2 regions of the Gracilibacillus salinarum genome follow, and region 2 is predicted to be linked to the other one. Evidence: predicted binding sites of a transcription regulator. Region 2 holds the regulator's gene; the other holds the start of a gene.

Region 1 (7,795 bases), 970 kb from region 2:
TCAAACGGACCTGCAAAATCGAGCACTTCAACTTCATTGAATAATAAAATACCTACAGTTCGTTGCCTCATATGCAATCTCCCCCTAAATCAAGTCAAAATAGCCAACAGCGATGATACCGATTACTGAGACAACAGCTAAGCACAGTTCACTGATGGTTGCTACATATTGTCTTGGATTTTCTGCATATTTCCATTCCATATATGCCTTTGCTGTAGCTCCTATCAGTGCGCCAACCGCAAGTGGAATCCAAGGCTGTAACCACCAGATCGTATCACCATATTCCCTTGTTTTGTTAAAGAGAAAACCAAACACGATAACCATGATTGTGATTATTCGGATCGTCCAGTCTAATTGTTCGTGCTGCTTATTTAAATGCTGATTGGGAGGTAACTTTTCGACATTCAACTTTCTCCTGATTTTTTTATTAAGCCACCACATCACAACTAGCAAGCCGACAATTATAAGTATTAACTTCAGAAAAAACATTGGCCACAATTCAGCGGTATTCATATTGACTTCCTTCCCTATTTATAATGTATACGCAAAAACTGCTCTATTTCTTTATTTATTTCTTTTAAATGGGTTTCCGATGGAAAGTGTCCCATATCATAGTTTAGTAGTTTTATTAAATTAGGAATGATTTTCTTTGCACTCTTTTCCAATTTGTCTCCCGGGAAAAAGATGTCTTTTGCCCCTGTTATTACTAATGTTGGTGCTAGAAAATTTTCTAATTCTTTTTGATTTGTTAATTTTGGCATATCTTGTTCTAGCTTGACATATTGAAATACATCTCCAATGATTTCTTTATCAAGCGGTTTCATTGTACCTTCAGACATATTATGTGCAATGGTATTTAAGTGCTTATCAGAAGAATTGATGCGATAGTTAATAAGCGGCAGTAATACTTTTTTTATCATGATCGATTTCGATCCTAGCGTTATTCCAGCTGGTGACACGAGAACTGCACAGTTTATCAGTTCTGGCAAAAAAGTAGCTAATCGTAAAATAATCCCTCCGCCATATGAAGGCCCTATAAACGCACAGTTTTTGATTTGATAGTGTAGAATCATTTCTTGTATCCAATTTGCGAAGTCTTGATTCTTTGCTGATATTCTACTTTCTGCACTGTATCCAGGATGACCGACTGTATCAGGTGCATATATTCTATACTTCTTTACTAACTGGGAAAACCACCTCAATGTCATAGGATTTATACAATTCCCACCTTGGAAAATAAAAACCGGCTTACCTTCCCTTGGACCAGCTTTTAATACATGTGTTGTTCCAAAGCTTGTATCGATATAATCCCTTTCAACCTCAAATGGAAGAGTAGCAAGATATTTTTCATATTTCGCTTCTATCTTCTGCTTCCCTGTACTTCCTTTATAAATGGTTTTTGGAGTCATGCATACGTCTCTACCTTTCCTTTTCTTTCAAAAGTCATCCGTTACTCTTGCCACGTTTTTCTTCATTCATCATACCATAACCCCGCACCATTTTTAACATTATTTTCTAATTAACCAACAATAAAAAAGTCTAATTCAAGAATGATTACATTCTCAAATTAGACTTTTTAAAATTAAAGCGCTTTCTTCTTTTTAGTTTATAAATTGAAAGTTCAGTTCCGACATTGGCCAGTAACGTATATCGACTTTGCCAACTACCGTCTCCTGATCAACAAAGCCTATTTCTCTGCTGTCATAGCTTTTGGTCCGGTTGTCTCCCAATACGAACAGCTTGCCTTTGGGTACTACTTTCTCACCAGTGACACCCTCTAAGCTGAAATCCTTTGTGAGGATCTCACCAGACTGACGAAATGGTTCTAAGTAAGGCTCCTCTACAGCTTCACCATTGACATACAAGACATCATCCCGGTATTCGATATGATCTCCCGGTTTACCTACAACACGCTTCACATAATCTTCCTGTTCATTCGCATGAAACACAATCACGTCAAAACGATGTATATCCATTAAATCATAGACCATTTTATTGACCATTAAGAGGTTTCCATCATGCAATGTCGGTTCCATTGATTTTCCGTTCACGACATAGCTTGCAAATAAATAGGAACGAAAAATAACCGCCAACACTGTTGCAAAAATAACGATACGTACGATTGACCATATTCTTTTTTTATTCATTGGCTTCCCTCCAAAGGGACTTTCTTTATTAACTAATTTACCCCATTTGGAAAAATTTAATCCGTATAATTACTGTTTTTTTGATCTGCTCGTGTTTGCAGACGTTTCTCTATATATTTTCCAACGACCCAAAGAATCGAAATACCTATTAGTAATATAATCGTTTTAAGCGGATTTTGTGCAAACGAAATGATACTGTCTCCAATCGATGATACGGTAAGGATCATGACACCTTTTCCTAACAGTACCGCTAAAACAAATTGGTAAAATCCAACACCAGAAATAGCTGCCACTAAATTTATAATTGCCGAAGGAGAAAATGGAAAACATAACAGAATAAATAACGGACCAAATCCGTGTCGCTCTAACCACTCCGTAACTTTCGACACCTGCTTATTTCTGCTGATCCAACGTAACAAACGGATATGCTTAAATCGGCGTACCAGCATAAACACTGCAATTGCCCCGGCACTGCCGCCAGCCCATGACAAGATAAAACCTTCTAGCAGTCCGTATGCCGCTGCATTTGTCATCACAAACACAATTAATGGTAAAAAAGGTAAAAAGGCTTCTAAAAAAGGCAACAGCACACCCGGAAGCGGACCTAGACTTTCATAACTCTGCAGCAAAAAATCAACCAATTGCCCAAATTCATTTGCTTCAATATATTCTTTTATTTGATCAACATTAATGTTATCGATATTACTAATATTGTATGTAAGCATCAGCGCTTTAACTCCTTCAAACAACTAAAAATACAACTTATTATCATTTTAATATTTTTTTCCCCATTTTCCTAATTATTCACATAAAGCGAGACTTCCATAAGTGGTTTTTGCTTATGGATAGCGAGACTTATCAGATAGTTATCGGTCGCTCTCCTTCTCCTATACCCTTTTTTCGCATACGAACACTTAGTACCATAATAATTCCATGATTTTCTATCTGCATTTTTTATAATTTTGTTGCATTTTTTTAAAATCAAGCATATACTAGAACAAACGTTCCCTTGATGGAGGTGGAAATGGAAAATGAGATATTTAAACGAACATGAATGGAGATTAGCGTCACGTTTTCTATTTTTATCAATGGCTTTAACCGTTATTAAACACGATTTAGAGAAGATGAACCAGCTTTCACCCTTTAAAATAAACGAACCTTACATCGCATTATTAAAAAAAATAGAAAAAAACGCAACAGAAGAAAGAAGAACTTTACGCAAAGAAATGTACAAAGAAAAGATCCAAGTCGTCTCTTTAGATAAAAACGATTCCTTTACCTCTTATTTGTTCACCTGTAAGGGTAAAGAAGAAAAACGCAACTATTTCAACCCAGCTATCCGAAAAAAAGTAGAGGTCATCTTAGAAGAATTAATGGCAAACGCCTTAGTATCTACCGCTCAAGAAAAAGTAAAATTATAAATATAAACAAAACCAGGCTTAAACCCCATCCGTCCCTAACCAGCCTTGAGGAAATTCAGCCACCTATAATATGGATTATGTTAAGCGTTGTGATCATTTCGATATAATATATGTGCTGGGATACCACTTCGAAGTGAGCTTCCTCGGCACAAGGCAGCAAAGGAGTAGTTCAAAGTAGTAGCCTAGCTGAAGCCGTTCTCCACAGGACGCGAAGCCTATTTCCGGAGCTTTGCTAAGCATATAATTATCACATTGTAATATAGTTCGATTTTACATTAGGAACTCCACTTCATGTTCCATATGATTACTGCTGTGACTACACTTAGATACTTTCTTGAATGATGAAAAAACCGTTAAGTCTGGACATCAGTCTTAACGGTTCATCGATTAATGCTTATGCCATTTGGCTTCTGCCACGAATTGGGCAGACTCCAGAATCTGTTCCATTTTATTACTTAATAAGTAACGGTATTGTGCGGTGCGATAGAGTTGATTAATCATCGTCGCATACGATATATCCAGAATCAGGTCACGCCCATTTTTGAAAACAATTCTTGTTAAATCATGATCAATTTTTTCTAATTCGAGCACATGGGAATGTGCAATCCAGGTACAGGCCTTTCTTTGAGGAGATTCAATCGGGAAAAAATACATACCACTGATCCGGTCAATGGCAATTGGCGGTTTATGCGTGATTTTGCTTAACATCCGTGATCCTTCAATCAGCCCCCGAAGACTGATGCCGAACTCTCTGCAAGTGTAATCCAGCACTTTTTGTGTACTCCAGGTTGTTTCATAATCATCCGCTTCCTCATATTCAATCACCCTTGTAAAATATTGACCATCTTCCTCTTTTCCGACAATTGCGAGTGTCTTAGGACTGATTTCTCGTACCTTCTCCATTAACATTTCCATTTTCATTCCTCCTCTGGATTTGTATTCGCTTATAATGTAACAAGTTTTGATAAATTTGGATATGAAATGACAGTTTTTCGGCTAAAATAAAGTAATATTCTGTGTTCTTAGCTAAAATTTGCTATAATTTAACTAAAAGTAACCATTCAGCGAGCATTTTTTATACAATTTTCGAAAATAATGAGGTGAAACGAATGTGGTTTAAAAAGAAGAAAACAGCCAAAGAAAAAACATACCCGATTAAGGATATTTCTTTAGAAGAAGTACGCCATGCCATTCATGCATTCAGCAAAGAACTGCCAGCAGATATTCCATTAAAAATAGTCGCAAAAGACGATTTATCACTAGATTATTCCTTACTTGCCCCGTTCTTGAAGGGGATTCCAGAAAAGAACTACTATATGTCCAAGGAAACCTATGACCTGTTTGAAGAAGAGGAAAAACATATTCCCCTGGCCTTGGATCAGATCCAGCATGCTGTCGATCAATATATTGCCCAAACCAATGAATTGCCCGTCATTGATCATGATCCTTATCGCAAGGTAAATTTCTTCAAGCTGGAAAAATTAAAATTAATCGAGGAACGCCCAGAAATGGATTTTTATATTACCGATCAGGAACAACTGGTAACCACTGTAAAACCGGAGTAACCATCGACACACATAACAATGACATTCGAGAGCATTATCTTTTACTGCACAGTTCGTCACAAACCAAAAATTTAACGATTTTTCACATGACAAATGCGATATATTCATAAAATAATTTAGAATATAGCCGAATTGTCATAACCGTAATGTGAAAGCATGTCTTATTTTCAGCTCCTTGCAAACAGAAATTGCTTTCTCGCCATCATTTCATTATTAAGAAAGGGTGTTTAGTATGGAAGAATCCTTAACCATTCCACAACCTAAAACATATGGTCCGATCCGAAATCTACCATTAATAGATACAGATAAACCTATATTATCCTTTATGGAATTAGCGGAAGAACATGGTCCCATTTACCGCCTTCAAACTCCTGCAAGTGAGACCATCATCGTCTCTGGACATAAACTTGTAGAAGAAATCTGTGATGAATCACGATTTGACAAGAGCATTGAAGGTCCCCTAGACAAAGTCCGTGCCTTCGGTGGAGATGGATTATTTACAAGCTGGACGCACGAACCTAACTGGAAAAAGGCGCATAATATTCTGATGTCGGCGTTTAGCCAGCCCGCAATGAAAGGCTATCATACAGTCATGACCGATATTGCCGAACAACTTGTGCAAAAATGGACCAGACTTAACCCGGATGAATCTATTGATGTCCCTGATGATATGACACGTCTCACTTTAGACACTATCGGCCTGTGTGCTTTTAATTACCGTTTTAACAGCTATTACAGAGAAACACCTCTCCCCTTCATTACCAGTATGGTACGTGCTCTGGACGAAGCCATGCACCAAAACCAGCGATTCCTTTTACAAACTAAACTTATGCACAAAACCCAACGGCAATTCAAACAAGACATCCAGGAGATGTTTCAGTTAGTTGACGGCATTATTACGGACCGTAAAGCCAATGGCAGTCAACAGGAAAATGATTTACTAGCGCGCATGCTACACGCGAAAGATCCTGATACAGGTGAAAGGCTGGATGATGAAAACATTCGCTATCAAATTATCACTTTTCTCATTGCCGGACATGAGACGACAAGTGGTTTATTATCTTTTACGCTCTACTTTTTATTAAAAAATCCTGATAAACTGAACAAGGCCTAAGAAGAAGTAGACCAAGTGTTAACAGGAGCAACGCCTACCTACAAACAGGTTCTAAAGCTTAAATACGTACGCATGATATTGAACGAAGCACTGCGATTATGGCCAACTGCCCCAGCCTTCAGCCTTTACGCCAAAGAAGATACGATCATTGGCGGAAAATATGCCATACAAAAAGGAGAAAGAATAACGGTTCTCATTCCTCAATTGCATCGAGATGTGGAAGCATGGGGAGAAAATGCCGAAACGTTCCAGCCAGAACGTTTTGAAGATCGCGATCAAATAGCGCCCCATGCCTTTAAGCCCTTCGGTAACGGTCAGCGAGCTTGTATTGGGATGCAATTTGCCTTGCATGAAGCGACGCTTGTCTTAGGGATGCTGCTTCAACATTTTCAATTAATCGATTATCAAAACTACCAGCTTGATGTAAAACAAACCTTAACATTAAAACCGAACAACTTCCGAATAAAAGTAAAACCACGTGATACCGTTGCAACAAACCATGCCAACACACAAACAGAAAGTGCGATTGACGACAAAACAGATCCAGCCCCTAACATCTCAGGACTTAGTCAGCGCCCCTTACTGGTTTTGTACGGTTCAGATACCGGGACTGCTGAGGGAGTTGCCAGGGAACTGGCGGAAACTGCCTCCCTTTATGGTATAGAAACAGATGTAGATGCACTGAATAACCGACAAGGAAATCTTCCAAAAGAAGGGGCTGTCATCATCGTCACTTCCTCTTATAACGGCAAACCGCCAAGCAATGCCGATCAATTTGTGCAATGGCTGGAAACAGTAAAACAAGAGGAGCTCACGGGTGTTTCCTATGCAGTATTTGGCTGCGGGGACCGTAATTGGCCCAGCACCTATCAGGACGTTCCGCGATTGATTGATGAACAATTGACGAAAAAAGGAGCCGTTCGTTTTTCTCAGCGCGGAGAAGGTGATGTGAATGGCGATTTTGAAGATTTGCTGGACAAATGGAAAGAAAGAATGTGGTCCGATGCGATGGAGACGTTCCATTTATCATTAGACGAAAAAGTAGAGACAGCAAAAAATACATTAATGCTTGAATATGTTCAAGAGGATGAGGAATCCCCTCTCGCCCGTACATATCAAGCGTTTGATGCTACTATGGCAGAAAACAGGGAATTACAAGCTTCAGACAGTGGTCGAAGCACACGCCATATCGAAATAAAACTTCCACAAGGGGTAAGCTACCAGGAAGGCGATCATCTCGGCGTGCTCCCTGCTAATAGCAGCGACAATGTAAGCCGTGTTTTAAACAGATTTAAGCTTACTAAAGATAAACTGGTAATCTTAAAAGCGAGCGGACGAAGCGCTGTACATTTGCCGCAGGATCGCCCGGTCAGCCTGAAAAACCTGCTTACTTACAATGTGGAATTACAGGAACCGGCAACCCGCGCACAAATTCGGGAACTTGCTGATTGTACAACATGCCCTCCTCACCAAAAAGAGCTCGAGTCACTATTGGAAGACGAAATCTATCAATCTACTATATTAGAAAAACGCATCTCTATGTTAGAT
Region 2 (7,795 bases):
AAAAGGTGTATTCTGTAAATGTATCTGTCTGATTAGTTTCCAGCACAGCGATTTTTTCCTGGCTAATTCTTATCTTTAACTTACGTCTTTCCTCAATGGCTTTTTTCTCGATTGTTTCAAGCAATCTTATATACGGTTCGTTGATCTTGAAGATAGTTTGGCTGCGTAATTTTTCTAAATCCTTCTGTATTACTTGTATGGCCATAGATAAAAATAAATAACGTGATCCAATTTTATATTCTTCTTCACTTATATTCCTCATCTTTTTTTCACCTCATCACAAGAACGTTTGTTCTTATTATATACCTGATAACAAAAAAGACGCAAATTGAATTTTATGGAAGGGAAATTCTAATTTTTGTCGAAATAGTAAATATGTCGTGTTGGAAAAGGAGAGTAAACATATGGTAGATGTAAAAATTAAATTAGAAATAAAGACAACGGTAGATGTTGAAGATTATTCAATATTAATAAAGGTATATGATCATCAATTGAAGAAAAACTTCTTCTGTTTTGAAGAGGATGTAGAGCATTTGAGAGATGATGGACTACGAAACTATATTCTAGATAATATGTATGATATAAAAGCTGGGAAATTTCATGTAGATGAATTTGAACCTTCTGCAAAACGTGATTTTCCAAATATACTTAGAAGAAGTTAAACTAAAAGGCACCTACTTAAAATGCAGGTGCCTTTTATAATATTTAGTCATCTTTACATATAGGAAAATAATGCTAGAATGTTTATAAAAGACTAGGGGGAGATCAAATTGAAGAAGTACATATTGATTTTATTACTGTTATTTGTTGTAGCTTGTTCTAGTGATAATACGAGTGGTGAGGTTGAAGCTGATGATCAAAGTCAAAGTGAAGAAGTCGAAACAGGAGAAGAAGCAAACGATACTGGTAATGAGGAAGAAGACGAGAATAAAGAAACTGAAAACGCCAGAACCCAAGAAGATATTGAACAAGAAGGGAGACTGACAGAAGTAGGAGATATTTCTGAAGATCAACACGGTAAAGTTGAATTACTTAAAATAGCCAATATCAATGAAACGATAGAGCATGGTCCTTTAGAAATAAACTTTGTAAATGCAAAAATTTTAAAATGGTCTGATATTCCAAGTAATATAGTGAATCAAGCATCTCGTTTTGGAGATGTCACAGATGATGAATTTGATTTTCTTCAAATTCGAATGATTGTAGAAAATACTAGCGATAAGGACATAATTTTTTACGGGATAGATAGTATTGTTACAGACAATAAGCAACAAATAGAGGCGGCTAGTGAAGAGTTTTTAGGGAATTTCGTTGATGGTGAATATCTAGGTAATGTAAAAAAAGAATATGTACAGGGTTATATATTAAAAGATTCTGATATTAAAAATCTAAGGGTTGTGTTTTCCTATGTTGAGGAAATGGACACTTATGAAACAATAGCCGAAAAACTAGACTATGACATTAATTTTGAATAAAAGCTTAGCACCTACTATTCGGTAGGTGCTAATTGTAAAAGTATAAACCTGTACGGATACGTAAATTTGTCGCTATTTTTACACCCACGAAACACCCACGAGCCACCCACGAATTTTGAAAAAAGGTGACATTATTTGATTTAATCAATAATTTAAAATGCTAATTTATCAAGCATTTAATATAAATATACCGAGTTTCTTCCTATTAAAATGTAGTCCGTACGCAAGTACACCCTTGGGAAAGAGAACAATATATCCAGTCTTATTAATAAGCAGAAACCCTTGGCACTGTTGGTGTCGGGGTTTTTCTATTTATATATCTTAATCTTTTACCATAAAATGATTTATCTATCCATATTTGAAAAACTTAGCATTCTTGTTTTATAAGCTTAAAGTCTATAAGTACAGTCATAGAAGTAATCATGCCGAACAAGAAAATGAGTACTTATAATATGGTTTATGTTAGCTGCTTAGTGATAATTTTGAAATGATTCATGTGCTGGAATACCGCTTCGGCCAACCACTCCGTGCCCGCAGGACGCGGAGCCTATTTCCGGAGCTTTGCTAAGCAGATAATCTATATCAAAATTACCATTTTGCCATACTGCCTTTGTTAACGCAAAATAGGATCGTTCTCCTACGAGAACGATCTTATTACATGTTAAAAATGTAGAGAAAGCGAGAAGGCTTTTAACGTGTGTTAAGGACAATCTCTACCTAGCTTAAAATTAATTTTGTCCGCGTATTCTGGAAAATCAATAAGTGGATTTCTATTCTTCTGAATATGGTAGATTTCTTTGTTACGGTGTTTTTCGTAAATGGATACTTCGAAAGTTTGATGCCAGTTTAGCAGGGTGTCAATATCCTTATCGTTGTATTGACTAACTATCCCAGGATATCTAATTAAGAAGTATAATGTCGCTCTGGCAACCACACCTTTTCCGCTTTCAGGTTCAAACTTTTCTTCATCGTATTTTCCGCATTGTGTTTTTATTGTTTCAATATTCATCTCTGGTGTGTAGTCCTCGAAATCTACATAAGGGTAATTAGATCTGGTCGAGTTACATGTTTTATCGCATGTGAAAAGATGATGCAGATCACCTCTCATTGGATTATCTTCATCAAACCATGACTGAGGAACAACATGTTCACAATTAAACATGTTTTGGCGTTCAATTTTAGCTACTGTTTTTATCCAAGTATTATCATCTTTCGTTTTATTGCTTGCCAAATTTTGAAACGCTTGTTTTCTAATTTGTACTGCTTCATGATCTTCTTTTATGGTTTGTTCAGGATCTTTGTGGTTTCCTGAATAGATACTTTTCAGGTTGCCATCCAAATGAAGGTCGACTGTTGAATAAAGGTAGTCGCGTGTTTCGGAATTATAGGGTAGTTGGTTTTCATGTGTGCTTGTCGTTAAATGGTTTAGTTGCTCATATAAGTTGGGGGAGTTTTTTTTATCAAAGTTAATGTGCTGGTAATATGCCTTGATAAGACGTAAATCTTCTTCTTTGTCATAGTATTCGTTTGTATTTTTATTTTTGTTTTGATTAACCTTTAATTTCATTAGCGTGTGACTTAATTTTTCACTTTCCAATTTGTTCATGATTTTCCCCTTTCTTTATGACATAAGAAATGGATAGAAAGGTAGGTGCTAGCATCCTACCGGAACTGATGTTACCATTGTTGCTTGGAAAATGATTGTTTAATTCTTTGAAGTTCTATTTGTTTCCTTTACATGGGGAGCATTGATTCTATCTAATTGGTCAACTAGATTCAGCATAAGAAAGCCATTACCCTCGGCACTTTTTTGAAATGCAAGTGGAAGGGTACGTCTGATAAGTTGAGCATATACCTCTGATTCAATAACAGATCTTTGGAATTCTTTTTCGCTTAAATTAATGATTAATGCGAGTGCACCTGCTACATGTGGAGCGGCCATAGACGTTCCTGATAATTTAGCAAATTTACTATCTAAATAAGTAGATAATATATCTACTCCTGGCGCTATAAGATCTACCTCGTTATTCGTATTCGAAAAGGGAGCAAGCTCTAAGTCTAAGTTAACAGCACCTACACTAATGACTTCGTTATAAGCTCCTGGATAAGCATATTCTGGAGTTTCCTGATTTCCATCCCCTTCATTACCTGAAGCGACAACGACAGATACATCATGATTTATTGCGTTTTGAATGGCTTCATGCATCTCAGGGATATCATTCGGTCCACCTAAAGACATGGAGATGACCCTTGCACGTTCATTATTTGGTCCACGCCAATCAACTGCATAGTTAATTGCGTTAATAATCCATTCGTATTCCCCTGAACCTTCGCCCGATAAAGCCTTTAGACTTAATATTTTAGCTTTTGGCGCAACGCCTACAACCCCATTGCCATTAAGGCTTGCTGCAATAGTTCCGGATACGTGTGTTCCATGCCCGTTATTGTCTTCAAAGTTGTCTTGGTCTCCACTATAGTCACTTGTGAAATTTCGTCCGCCAATAATTTGCTCCTTAAAGTCTGGATGATCCGATTCAATTCCGGTGTCTATCACCGCAACGACGATATCTTCTCCTTCAAAACCTTTCTCCCATAAGGCGGGAGCCTGTACTAGTTGAACGCCTTCAGGGGTCTCATTTTTGGAATCCTCAATCGATTGAATCGTATAAGGAATTAAGTGAACCTTGTTTTGTACCATATTTTATTCACTCCTCTAAAGTTTACCCTCTCTCTATACAGTATGTGATTAGGTTGAAAAAGTTTACTAGATTTACTGAAATTAAGATAGTTGTCATAAATGGAGTAAGTAAGCTGTGATGTGGAAATAGTTGATGTGTCGGCATCCAATGTCTGGAATTGAAAGAAGGTTTTGCTACTTATATTACCTATTTCACTAGGCTTCAAACCAATAAAAGAAAAAAATATAAATTTTAACAAAAAAGAGTAGAAGGATTATTTTGAGTAGGAAAGCCCTCGGCATTTTCACCAAAGGCTTTTTTGAATCTATTATAAGCTGCGGTACAAGCCAACTACTCTACCAAGAATGCTGACATTATCGTAGATTAACGCATCCATTGTCGCGTTCTCAGGCTGCAGTCGAATATGATCCTTTTCCTTGAAGAAACGTTTTACCGTTGCTTCACTTTCATCTGTCATGGCTACAACGATATCGCCGTTTTCAGCTGTATTCTGCTGTTTGACAATGACTTTGTCTCCATTGAGAATACCTGCTTCAATCATACTGTCCCCTTCAATAATCAATACAAACAACTGTTCGCTTGCGTGCATTTCGTTATGTGGAATAGGGATGTATTCTTCAATATTTTCTACTGCTGTAATCGGAAGTCCTGCTGTTACCTTACCGATTACGGGAGCAAAGGTAGCTTCTGTCTTAGGAATTTCTAAATCGCCATCTTGTGGCAATACTTCTATTGCTCTTGGTTTCGTAGGGTCTCGGCGAATGTATCCTTTCTTCTCTAATCGCGCTAGATGTCCATGTACCGTTGAGCTTGATGCTAGACCGACTGCCTCTCCAATCTCGCGAACAGAGGGTGGATATCCTTTTAACTCTACTTGTTCTTTAATATAAGCTAAAATCTCCTCTTGTCGCTTTGATAGATTTGTCATATTTCAATCTCCTAACACGTAGTATTTATTAATCAAAGTATAGCATATATGATATAGCATTACAAACATTCGTTCGAAAAAAAGAGTTGACATGAACACCTGTTCGTGTATAATGAAGGTACGAACAAAGGTTCTGGGAGGGATGCAAGTTGTTAAAAAATATATCGAAAGTTGACATTTTTTATTTGGTAGCATTTATACTAGGAATTGCATTTTTTTATTTTTCAGCAGTAACAAACTTGTAGAATTGTAGGTGTACGTATTATGTCCAAAGCCATTATTTATTGTCGGGTAAGTACAAATAAAGACTCACAAGAAACCTCACTGAAACGGCAACAGGAAGAGTTGCGATATTTTGCATCCCGATATGAGATGGAGATCGTACAAGTAATAGAAGAGAAGCAGAGTGGGTATGAAATCGAAAGAGAAGGCATTTTTGCTATGCTGGAGGCCTTTCAAAGCAGCTCAGCAGATACGTTACTCATTCAGGATGAAACGAGATTAGGGCGAGGGAATACGAAGATCGCCTTACTGCACCAGCTTCAACGGTTAGATGTGTCCATTTATTGTTTAGCGCAGAATGGTGAATTACAACTGTCAGAAGGGGATTCAATGGTGTTGCAAATCGTCTCGATTGTGGAAGAATACCAACGCAAATTACATAACGCCAAAATAAAACGGGGCATGAGAAAAGCTGTTGATAACGGATTTAATCCAGCGGAGAACCTGTCCAATCAACACCTTGCGAAAGGAAGAGAACGCAAACAATTTCCGATCGAAGAAGTGAAACGGCTGAAGCGAAATAATCTGACCTTTCAAGAAATTGCATCTATCCTGCGAGGAATGGGATACAATGTGTCGAAAGCAACGGTCCATCGGCGTTATCAGGAATATCAATCACTTGAAAAGTCTATCAAGGAAGATTAAAATAGAGAGAGGGTATACAAGTTATGTATACTCTTTTTTCGTGGTAAAATACATGCATGCATGTTTGAATAAAAATGATGGAAAAGAAATCGAGGTGTAAATAGTATGCTTTCCCAAGATAAAATAGCTCGTATAAATGAGTTGTCGAAAAAATCTAAATCAGAAGGTTTAACAGAAGAAGAAAAAAAAGAACAAAAGGATTTACGAGAGGCATATTTAAAAAATGTAAGAAAATCTTTTAAAAACCAACTAAAAGGAATGACGGTAGTTGATCCGAATGGTGATGACGTTACTCCAGAAAAATTAAAGCAGTTAAAGAAGAAGTAACGGTAACTTCTTCTTTAACTACTTGTAAAATAGTGACCATACAAGTTGAATTTCATTAAAAAAAACTGATAATTCTAACGAAAATTAAAGTGTTTTAACTTTAATATACTTGTCATATAGCGTATTTCGTTATAGGATTATAGATGTGCGTACATATTTTTTGGATATTGAAAGGGGAAAAATCATGTCAAACCAAACTGAACAATTGTCTATTAATTCAATTAGAACATTGTCGATAGACGCAATTGAACAAGCAAATTCCGGACACCCGGGCTTACCAATGGGTGCTGCTCCAATGGCATACACACTTTGGACCGAGCATATGAACCATAACCCAAAAAGTTCTAAATGGTTTAACAGAGACCGTTTCGTTCTTTCTGCAGGTCACGGTTCGATGTTACTTTATAGCTTACTTCATTTATCTGGTTATGATGTAACGATCGAAGACCTTAAAGGATTCCGCCAATGGGATTCAAGAACTCCAGGACACCCGGAAGTTCATCATACAGATGGTGTAGAAGCAACGACCGGACCATTAGGACAAGGTATTGCTATGAGTGTTGGTATGGCAATGGCCGAGAAACATCTATCAGCTAAATACAACAAAGATAACTATAACATGGTAGATCATCACACTTATGCAATTGTTAGTGACGGTGATTTAATGGAAGGTGTTTCTCATGAGACTGCATCATTAGCAGGTCATCTGAAGCTTGGCAAACTTATTGCATTATACGATTCAAACGATATTTCTTTAGATGGTGAATTGAATAAATCATTCTCGGAAAATGTCGAAGATCGTTTCAAAGCATACGGCTGGCAAGTAATTCGTGTGGAAGATGGTAATGATACGAAAGCGATCTCTAATGCGATTGCTGAAGCAAAACAAAATACAGATCAGCCGACTTTAATCGAAGTGAAGACCGTAATTGGCTATGGTTCTCCAAACAAATCAGGATCTGCAGCTTCACACGGTGCAGCACTAGGTGCGGAAGAAGTTGCCTTAACAAAAGAATTCTATAGCTGGGAACACGAAGCATTCCATGTACCAGAAGAAGTTTACCAAGATTTCCAAACAAAAATTGTTGACAATGGTAAAGAGAAAGAGCAGAAATGGAACGAACTATTCGACGCTTATAAAAATGCGCATCCTGAATTAGCTACAGAATTAGATGACGCGATCAATAAGAGATTACCTGAAGGTTGGGAAAAAGAATTACCAGTATATGAAGCTGGAAAAGATGAAGCGGCAACACGTGCTACATCAGGTGAAGTGTTAAATGCTATTGCCAAATCAGTTCCAACTTTATTCGGTGGTAGTGCCGATTTAGCAGGCTCTAACAAAACAAACTTGAAAGATGCTGGAGATTTCTCTGCGGCAACACCAGAAAACCGTAATATTTGGTTCGGTGTACGCGAATTCGCGATGGCGGCAGCGT

Evidence for each region. Region 2 encodes LexA, which represses DNA repair genes until DNA is damaged. Its sites were predicted from a motif close to CGAACATATGTTCG; they were not measured.
Region 1: MUN87_RS06645 (YhjD family protein) is a predicted target of LexA. The motif match lies at 3,142-3,155, and genes of this name have one in related genera.

The regions. Positions count from the first base shown of each region.
Region 1 is NZ_CP095071.1:1,368,042-1,375,836, forward strand. It holds gene MUN87_RS06620 (DJ-1/PfpI family protein) at 1-71, opposite strand, end outside; gene MUN87_RS06625 (DUF4181 domain-containing protein) at 85-513, opposite strand; gene MUN87_RS06630 (alpha/beta fold hydrolase) at 528-1,409, opposite strand; gene lepB (signal peptidase I) at 1,602-2,147, opposite strand; gene MUN87_RS06640 (TVP38/TMEM64 family protein) at 2,204-2,872, opposite strand; gene MUN87_RS06645 (YhjD family protein) at 3,179-3,568, shown strand; gene MUN87_RS06650 (competence protein ComK) at 3,956-4,483, opposite strand; gene MUN87_RS06655 (DUF3939 domain-containing protein) at 4,678-5,133, shown strand; partial or broken gene MUN87_RS06660 (bifunctional cytochrome P450/NADPH--P450 reductase) at 5,366-7,795, shown strand, end outside.
Region 2 is NZ_CP095071.1:402,681-410,475, forward strand. It holds gene MUN87_RS02020 (YhjD family protein) at 1-262, opposite strand, end outside; gene MUN87_RS02025 (hypothetical protein) at 405-662, shown strand; gene MUN87_RS02030 (hypothetical protein) at 771-1,475, shown strand; gene MUN87_RS02035 (endonuclease I family protein) at 2,176-3,081, opposite strand; gene MUN87_RS02040 (S8 family peptidase) at 3,181-4,173, opposite strand; gene lexA (transcriptional repressor LexA) at 4,482-5,102, opposite strand; gene MUN87_RS02050 (YneB family resolvase-like protein) at 5,367-6,029, shown strand; gene MUN87_RS02055 (DUF896 domain-containing protein) at 6,135-6,356, shown strand; gene tkt (transketolase) at 6,541-7,795, shown strand, end outside.